Linked DNA regions of Oceanicoccus sp. KOV_DT_Chl. The protein of the gene in region 1 interacts with the protein of each later gene in a pairwise test. Links are inferred from orthologs where the notes say so. Each region holds a gene or a part of one and is shown on either strand. Other genes may lie near its edges. The genes, in order: ung, UNITIG_RS02110 and ndk.

Region 1 (2,878 bases):
AATTACCAAACCACAGGTGCAATCAGTTTTACCAAGGGCTGCTATACCGGCCAAGAGGTCGTCGCCCGCATGCAATACAAAGGTAAGCTCAAGCGACGCCTTTATCGCATTGGTTTTGACTATCCCAGCGACCAGACGCTACCAGCAGCGGCATCTGAACTCTATAGCGACGGTGAGCAAAGCATCGGTAATTTAGTGAATACGGTGGCAATAGGGCCAGGACAGTGCGAGGCTCTAGCCATCATCACCAATGATGCGGTCGAAAAAAATCAGGTGTTTGTCGGCGCTTCACGCCATCCCGTACAGATTCTTTCGCTACCTTATGCTATAACTTAATTCGATATTATTTTAGTAAGCAGCATCCGCTACCGATTGACTTAGGACTCTTCATGAACGAACAAATACTGCAAATCAAAAACGAGATTATTCAGGCCATAGAAAATGATCAGTTGACCCTGCCCACGCTGCCCGAAGTGGCGTTACAAGTTCGCGAAGCTGCCTCCGATGAAAACATCGACATCCAAAAATTATCCAATGTCATTACCAATGATGCGGCCCTGACGGCACGTATTATCAAAGTAGCCAATAGCCCGCTATTACGTGCGGCCCGTGAGATTGAAGACTTAAAAATGGCAGTCAGCCGTCTGGGCATCGATTACACCGCAAACTTAGCTACCGGCTTGGCCATGGAGCAAATGTTTCAAGCGACCTCGGACATCATTGATGAAAAAATGCGCGAAGTGTGGACCCGCAGCACCGAAGTTGCCGGTATCAGCCATGTACTCGCCCGTCACTACACCAAATTAAAGCCAGATCAAGCGACCTTGGGAGGACTAGTCCATAAAATAGGCGTACTGCCAGTACTGACCTATGCCGAAGACAATCGTAAATTATTAAAAGATGTCGCCCTACTGGATCAGCTGATTGAAGCGGCTTATCCAGAGATTGGCAGTAAAATATTAGCGGCTTGGGATTTTCCCGATGTATTGCGCTTGGTCCCCGAAGAGCACATTCACTTTGATCGCGTCGTCCCCACTGTGGATTATGCGGATGTCATTATGGTGGCCAACCTACAAAGCTACATTGGTACAGATCACCCGCTGACACAGATGGACTGGAGCAACATCTCAGCCTTTGAGCGCCTAGGCCTATCGCACGAAGTGAACGCCCATGAGGCGGAGGATTTGTCTGAAGACATGGAAGCGGCAATGGCATTTTTGCAATAACACCATTGGCACACAGTGCAACTACAATAAAAAGGGTCGAATCTTCGGCCCTTTTTATTGTTCGATAGATCGCCAGCTCAACCGCTTATACCTGCCAACTAATCGCACTACGGCCACTCTTCAGCAAAAAAACATTGGCCTGGGAAAAGTGCCTGCATCCTAAAAAACCACGATGGGCAGATAATGGTGATGGATGCGGTGCGGTTAATACCAGATGCTTTTCCTGATCTATAAAGCGCCCTTTACTTTGTGCGTGACTGCCCCAAAGCAGAAAAACCAAACCTTCGCGTCGCTCATTTAGCTGCGAAATGACCTGGTCAGTAAATTGCTCCCAGCCCCGCTTCTGGTGAGAGCCCGCTTGACCCGCCGCCACTGTCAATGTTGCATTTAGCAGCAGTACGCCCTGATCGGCCCACGTCTGTAAACAGCCATGGGAGGGCATGGGTAACTGCAAGTCTGCGGCTAACTCCTTAACGATATTACGCAGCGATGGCGGAATGCGTACACCCGCGGGTACTGAAAAGCTCAAACCGTGCGCCTGCTCAGGGCCATGGTAAGGATCCTGCCCCAGAATCACTAATTTAACATCGGTAAAACCGGTGCTGTTAAACGCGTTAAACCAATCCTTTTCAGCAGGGTAAATCGTTCTCCCTGCTGCTTTTTCCGCCAATAAGAACGCTTGCAACTGCTGCATGTAAGGTTGATTAAATTCTTGTTCCAGCACTGCTGCCCAAGATTCATCCAGCTGACATGAAGGTATTTTTTTAAAAGGCTTAATCATAAGCGTTGATCTGAATCATTAACTTTTCATCTGCTTTACGGGAGGATAAACTTACTCACATTGCGTCATAAATACCACTGGAAACCTTTAATGTCAGCACAAACGCCTTACCAAATCCTTGGCGAAGACGGTATCCGTCAATTAGCCGATGCCTTTTACGATGTCATGGACGAACAACCGCAAGCAGAGACCATCCGCCATATGCATGCGGCCAATCTGGACCTCATTAAACAAAAATTATGTGAATACCTTACCGGCTGGATGGGCGGCCCCCCGTATACTCGGAAAAATATGGCACTGTTTGCCTGACTGACCCACACAAACCTTATCCGATTGGCCCTGACGAAAGAGATCAGTGGCTACTGTGTATGGATAAAGCGCTGGAGCGCATCAATGCCAGCGAAGAACTCATTAACATGCTCAAAGATCCCATGTATCGAATCGCTGATACCATCCGCAACCGCGACACATCTGAACCCATTGAACAGGCTCCAAATCAAATCCCGCTAACTAACTTGTAATCTACAACGCTGCAGAGGTGGTCTGCCCCACCTCTTACAGTAAAATCTAATCAAGTAACTCTGCAAGCACAGCCAACACATCTTCATGGTGAGTTTTGGTTTTAAATTTATCCATTACTTTTAACAGCTTGCCGTTTTTGCCAATAATAAATGTGGTACGAATCAAGCCCATGAACTCTCTACCCATAAATTTCTTCATCCCCCAGCAACCATACTTTTCAGCGATGGCATGATCTTCATCAGACAATAAGGTGAAATTAAGATTTTGTTTATCAATGAATCTTGGCAAGCGCTCCACTGCATCAGGACTCACACCTAGCACGACAGTATCAAGTTTATCAAAAGCCTTT
Region 2 (3,109 bases), on another replicon or contig:
ACATGAACGGTCTCGCCTGGTAACATTTATTTTTCACACCAATCATATTAAACTTTTAGTTATCAATCTTCGGCAACAGAAAGAAATATCTCACTAGCTTTTTTTCCAACCTCGCTTATATTTTTTGATTCCAAACCAAGTAAAGAAAGCATACTTGCCTTTGAGAACATACAAAGCAACAGCGAGGATTCAGGAATATCGTGAAGATAATTTTTATCATCGAAGCTTTTAAAATTCATATCTGATACCGCGCTAACACCTCCATGTACATATGAAGAAAGAGAGGGATATATCTTTATCATATCTGAAAAAAGCGGACTATCTTTACCGACAATCCCGGATTTATGACTACTTATGTACCTAATAATGTTCTTGTAACTAAAGGAAGAGGTAAGCTTATCAATTTTTCTTTCTGAAACACCCTCCATATAATCAAAATACTCCCTAGCTATACGTTTAATATTCATCTTGCTTTTGACCTTATGCGTTAGCTCTAGGCTTTCTTTAATACCTTTCCCGTATTGTAATGCCTCTGTGTACCGACAGTACCAATTATAATCAAAACCTACTTGGTCAGATCTTTCCGAGCCAGCCTTTACAGTTATGTATGTCGACTTAAGGAAATGCTCTATTAATGATCGATACAAAACTACACTTGAATATCTTTGGTGCTCTTCTTTAAGATCGGTGATGACATCTGCCATACCATTAATTGCTGTCAGCAAACCAACTAATGCTGAAAAAGACTCTTTATACTGAGTCTTATCTTGGACATGTTTCTCAGAAATTGTCGTTATCCATAAAAACGCAATTGCATCATTTGCCTCCTGTAATTCAACTAACCTACCTTGGCTACTCACGTATGAGTACTTCCTCAACAGACCTAAACTCCTCCAACGCTGCCTCTAACTGCTCAACAATCTCAGCAGCCAACACCTCAGGCGCAGGCAAATTCTCGGTATCTTCCAGCGCATCATCCTTCAACCAAAAAATATCTAAATTGGTTTTATCTCTGGCTACAATTTCATCATAGCTGTAACTGCGCCAGCGGCCTTCGCCCTTTTTCTCATCCCAAGTCGCTTTGCGTTTTTTAATGTCATTGGGCTTGTAGAGTTTGATAAATTCTTCAAAGTCGCTTTTTTTGAGGCGATTGGTTTTTAGGGTCATGTGGACGTTGGTGCGGAAGTCGTAGATCCAGAGTTTTTTGGTCCAGGGGGTTTTGGCGGCGGGTTTGTTGTCGAAGAAGATGACGTTTGCCTTTACGCCTTGGGCGTAGAAGATGCCGGTGGGGAGGCGCAGGATGGTGTGGAGGTTGGTGCGCTCTAGTAGGTTTTTGCGGATGGTTTCGCCGGCGCCGCCTTCGAAGAGGACGTTATCAGGGACTACGACGGCGGCTTTGCCGTCGATTTTTAGCATGTTGTAGATATGCTGGACGAAGTTAAGTTGTTTGTTGGAGGTGGTGGCCCAGAAGTCTTCGCGTTCGTAGGTGAGTTTTTCAGATTCGGCTTTGCCGGTTTTTTCGCTGATGACTGTGATGGAGCTTTTTTTGCCGAAGGGTGGATTGGCTAGCACGATATCGACGCGGTCGTTGTCGCTGACTTCTTTGGCTAGAGCATCCTGGCTGATCACGGGACATTCGCCGTCGGCGCTGCCGATACCGTGGAGGTAGAGGTTCATGGCGCATAGGCGGGTGACGCTATCGACGATGTCGTTACCGCGCAGGGCTTTTTCGCGTAAATGCTTTTGTTCTTTTTTGGAGGTGGCTTTGGGGGCCATATAGTCATAGGCCGCGAGTAAGAATCCGCCGGTGCCGGTAGCCGGGTCGGCGACGGTGTCCATGACATCGGGCTGCATGACATCGACCATGGCCTGGATTAAGGGGCGTGGGGTAAAGTATTGACCGGCACCGCCTTTTACATCCTGGGCGTTGCGCTCTAACAGGCCTTCGTAGATTTCACCTTTGACATCCACCGGCAGGGTTGACCAGGCTTCTTTTTCGATCATTTTGATCAGGCGTTCGAGCTTGGCCGGGTCTTGTATTTTGTTTTGCGCCTTGCGGAAGATGGTGCCTAACATACCGCCTGCTTTGCCCAGCTCTTCGAGGGTATGGCGGTATTGAATTTCCAGTGCATCACCGTCGAGTTTGACCAGTTTTGACCAGCTGTATTTTGCAGGAACGGCGACTTGCTGGCCGGACTCTTCGCGCTCATCGGCCATTTTTAAAAAGATTAAAAAGGTGATTTGCTCGACGTAATCGCCGTAACCTACGCCGTCATCGCGTAGTACGTGGGCGTAGTTCCAGACTTTGTTGACTATTTCTGATGCGCTCATAATTACTAATTACCTAAATTCCGACTAACTTGACGAAACCAGTTCCTATCAAGTTTAAAACTAACCAACTTCAAATCGTCACCTTGAGAGACAAAAACATGAAAACTACTCATATGAGTATCTTTTATATTCAGTAACTGTCTTCGGGTTAAACCACCACTTCGCTGATATTTATTAAATATTTCCTCGGGTAAATCAAAAGTGAATAGCTCTTCACCAGCCTCTGACTCTATTGACCACCCAGCTTCACCAACACGAATTCGCACATAATTCTCGTCCCGGAATACAAAATCTTCCATAGAGCGACTAGCAGATAGAAAAACGGGAAAACTCCCGTTAAACATTGTAAGAAAACCACTTCCTCGCTGCCTACAAACACCAATGAACTCTAACAAGTGCCCCTATACTCAAATAGATCATCATCCTCATCCACAAAATCAGCTTGTCTGTAATCACCGAAAAGCTGATCTCTCACTAACTTCCGCACAACTGATAGCTTTGGCTTATTGTCTAATTCGTCAAAACTAACTGCATCAATTGCTGAGATAATGGGGCGAAAAAGCGTATTATTCTTGAGAGGCAGTAGGAATATATCCTGCGCGTAAGCATAATCCTGGGCGGGCTTTGAAAAGTCTTCTTTTGAAAAAATAGCATAAAGGTAATGAAACCTTTTGCTAGCCACCCTCCGCCCACTGATGTTATCGACTACCCAATACTCCGAAACATCCTTATGAACACCGGCCGCGTTACGAACAATTTCAATGCCTGTCTTAGAGTC
Region 3 (2,984 bases), on another replicon or contig:
GGTGGCCGAGTGCGGCTGCGGCGAGAGTTTCAGCGTAGCCTAGCTGCAGGAAAACAATATGCAGCAATCGATGGTAGTAACCCAGCGCGACTGTCCCGCGCGGCGCGTCCCTTCCGGTGAGCCGGTAATTATTCCTGTTGGGCAATTTATATCGATCAACCAAAGTCTAGGGGTAACTATACCGTTACCTGGCAGGGCAATATGCTGCGGATTGATGGCACCGATGCTGAGGCCATTGGGCAGCAGCCGGAAGTGCTGGAGTTTGTTGATGATGGCAGCGGCCAAATCAATGAGCAGCAAGTCTGGCAGGCGCTGGATAGCATTTTTGACCCTGAAATTCCGATCAGCCTGGTAGAGCTGGGTCTGATCTATAAAGTGGCGATTGACCAGGCTGCCGGTCAGGTCAATATCACCATGACCTTAACTGCCCCCGGTTGTGGAATGGGGCCGGTATTGGTCAGCGATGTCGAATACCGGACCGGTAAAGTGCCTCATGTCAAAGCGGTAAAGGTAGAGTTGGTGTTTGACCCACCCTGGAGTCGTGAAATGATGAGTGAAGAGGCCCAGTTGGAAGCGGGATTGTTTTTTTAGCGGCCTTTATGGCTCAGAACCCCGCAGCACAATGGCAATACGGCGAGTTTAAACATGGTTGGCAACGATGGTTAGTACTGACGAAATCCTTGAAGATTTATCCTTTTTTGACGATTGGGAAGAGCGCTACAAATACATTATTGATCTGGGTAAGGATTTACCGGCAATGGATGCGTCTCTGCATACCCCGAGCGATTGGTCAAGGGCTGTCAAAGTAACGTCTGGCTAGATGTTCAGGTTGATCAGAGTGTGCTGAATTTTACCGTTGATAGCGACGCAGTTATTGTCAAAGGTCTGTTGGTGCTGGTGATGGCGGCATTTGATGGTAAGACCGCAGCGGAAATTACCGCTTTTGATGTCGATGGCTACTTTCGCCAGCTCGATCTGGAGCAGCATTTAAGCCCTACTCGCGGTAACGGTCTGAAGTCGATAGTGGCGCGTATTCAAGCTATCGCCAAGGCGGCGCAGGCAAGCTGATTGTCTGTGTGGCAGCCAGCCAGAGAATCCTCTAAAAATATCTCCTAAGTGCGTATTATTTATACTATTTTTCCGTAAATGTGCGTATAATTTGCGGCTCTAAAATTTCGTCGATTGGGCAGGAACCTAATCGCCAATTTACCCTCTCAAGCTTCGGTGAGGTATTCGCCGGATTAAGATTAAATGACGGAGTCTCCAATGTCAGTTGAACGTACTTTTTCTATTGTTAAGCCCGATGCAGTTGCCAAGAATGTTATCGGTGAGATTTACAGCCGTTTTGAAAAAAATGGCTTAAGCATCGTTGCAGCAAAAATGCTGCGTTTAAGCCGCGAGCAAGCTGAAGGTTTTTACGGCGAGCATAAGGGTCGTCCGTTTTTCCCCGCTTTGATTGAGTTCATGACCTCTGGCCCGGTAGTAGTGCAGGTATTGGAAGGCGAAAATGCTATTGCCAAAAATCGCGAGCTGATGGGTGCTACCAACCCTAAAGAAGCCGCTGCCGGTACAATCCGTGCTGATTTCGCTGAATCAATTGATGCTAATGCTGTTCACGGTTCTGATTCTCCAGAATCAGCAGCGCGCGAAATTGCTTACTTCTTCGCGACTAGCGATCAGTGTGACCGGGCGTAAGCTCAAGTTGAATGATAGATGACTGACCCTGTTCAGCACGCATCAGTCGATGCAAACACGAAAGCCCCAGCAGATAAAACCAATCTGTTGGGCTTTCGCGTGAACAGATGGAAGCATTTTTTCTGTCTATGGGGGAAAAACCTTTCCGTGCCCAGCAAATACTGAAATGGATCCATCATCAAGGTGTCGATGACTTTGATCAAATGACTAACGTCAGTAAAGTATTGCGGGAGCGGTTAAGTGAGTGTGCTGAAATCCGGCCCCCTGAAATTGTTTCGCAGCACGACTCGAGTGACGGTACCCGCAAATGGGCGATTCGCGTTACTGGTGGCAGTTTAGTAGAAACTGTATTAATTCCTGATGGCGAGCGCGGTACCTTATGTGTGTCGTCACAGGTCGGCTGCAGTCTGGATTGCAGTTTTTGTTCAACCGGCAAGCAAGGGTTTCAGCGTGATTTAACCGCTGCTGAAATCATCGGCCAGGTTTGGTTGGCCATAAAATCCTTTGATGGCTTTCCCTCTACCAATAAGCGTATTGTTACCAATGTGGTAATGATGGGAATGGGTGAGCCGCTATTGAATTTTGACAATGTCGTTGCTGCGATGAATATCATGCTGGATGATTTTGGTTACGGGATTTCAAAGCGTCGTGTGACGCTGAGTACTTCCGGCGTAGTACCTGCACTCGATAGATTGGCTGAAGTTGCAGAAGTGTCTCTCGCTATTTCGCTGCATGCGCCTAACGATACTTTGCGTAATGAACTGGTACCGATCAATAAGCGCTATCCTATCGCAAAATTATTAGCATCCTGTGAAAACTATTGGTCCAAGCAGTCGGATACACATCGCGTTACCACCGTCGAATATACGTTGATTGCCGGTGTTAATGACTGTGTCGAGCAGGCAAAAGAATTAGCCGTATTGCTGAAAGATTTCCCCTGTAAGATCAACCTGATTCCCTTTAACCCGTTTTCATTGTCTGATTATCGCCGTCCCAGTAAAAATGCCGTTGATCGTTTTTGGAAAATACTAAATGCAGCGGGTTTTGTTACCACCATTCGCAGCACCCGCGGTGATGATATTGATGCTGCTTGCGGACAACTGGTGGGTCAGGTGGCTGATCGCACGAAACGTAGCGAACGGCACAGAGCGAACTATACTCAAACTCAGGTATTAAATGTTCGCTAATGAAAGATAACGGGATATGGGTAATGAGGTTTCAACATAATAAAGTGATTAGAGTGCTGGCTAGATTATTACTGCTGTGTTCATTGTTAGGTTTAGCCGCTT

What was found.
Region 2: the proteins of ung (region 1) and UNITIG_RS02110 interact in binary tests that used the Escherichia coli proteins (3 or more experiments, as listed by UniProt). The link is inferred for Oceanicoccus sp. KOV_DT_Chl from one-to-one orthologs.
Region 3: the proteins of ung (region 1) and ndk interact in binary tests that used the Escherichia coli proteins (3 or more experiments, as listed by UniProt). The link is inferred for Oceanicoccus sp. KOV_DT_Chl from one-to-one orthologs.

The regions. Positions count from the first base shown.
Region 1 is NZ_FQLF01000007.1:2,800-5,677, forward strand. Bases 160-2,878 are described here. They hold ung (uracil-DNA glycosylase), read right to left. Parts: upstream 2,008-2,878; coding sequence 1,312-2,007; downstream 160-1,311. Other genes in these bases: UNITIG_RS21255 (folate-binding protein YgfZ), read left to right, coding at 160-336; UNITIG_RS21260 (HDOD domain-containing protein), read left to right, coding at 390-1,226; UNITIG_RS25255 (hypothetical protein), read left to right, coding at 2,098-2,316; UNITIG_RS25260 (hypothetical protein), read left to right, coding at 2,313-2,528; bcp (thioredoxin-dependent thiol peroxidase), read right to left, coding at 2,575-2,878. Outside these bases: more of UNITIG_RS21255, read left to right, coding at 1-159. UniProt on the Escherichia coli protein: Excises uracil residues from the DNA which can arise as a result of misincorporation of dUMP residues by DNA polymerase or due to deamination of cytosine.
Region 2 is NZ_FQLF01000001.1:463,897-467,005, reverse strand. The notes cover bases 93-3,042. They hold UNITIG_RS02110 (class I SAM-dependent DNA methyltransferase), read right to left. Parts: upstream 2,332-3,042; coding sequence 853-2,331; downstream 93-852. Other genes in these bases: UNITIG_RS02100 (hypothetical protein), read right to left, coding at 2,720-3,042; UNITIG_RS02105 (hypothetical protein), read right to left, coding at 2,337-2,675; UNITIG_RS02115 (DUF5677 domain-containing protein), read right to left, coding at 93-860. Outside these bases: more of UNITIG_RS02115, read right to left, coding at 63-92; more of UNITIG_RS02100, read right to left, coding at 3,043-3,109. UniProt on the Escherichia coli protein: The subtype gamma methyltransferase (M) subunit of a type I restriction enzyme. The M and S subunits together form a methyltransferase (MTase) that methylates A-2 on the top and A-3 on the bottom strand of the sequence 5'-AACN(6)GTGC-3'.
Region 3 is NZ_FQLF01000001.1:384,072-387,055, forward strand. What follows is about bases 156-2,980. They hold ndk (nucleoside-diphosphate kinase), read left to right. Parts: upstream 156-1,266; coding sequence 1,267-1,695; downstream 1,696-2,980. Other genes in these bases: rlmN (23S rRNA (adenine(2503)-C(2))-methyltransferase RlmN), read left to right, coding at 1,803-2,882; pilW (type IV pilus biogenesis/stability protein PilW), read left to right, coding at 2,906-2,980. In the rest of the region: UNITIG_RS01735 (iron-sulfur cluster assembly accessory protein), read left to right, coding at 1-43; more of pilW, read left to right, coding at 2,981-2,984. UniProt on the Escherichia coli protein: Major role in the synthesis of nucleoside triphosphates other than ATP. The ATP gamma phosphate is transferred to the NDP beta phosphate via a ping-pong mechanism, using a phosphorylated active-site intermediate.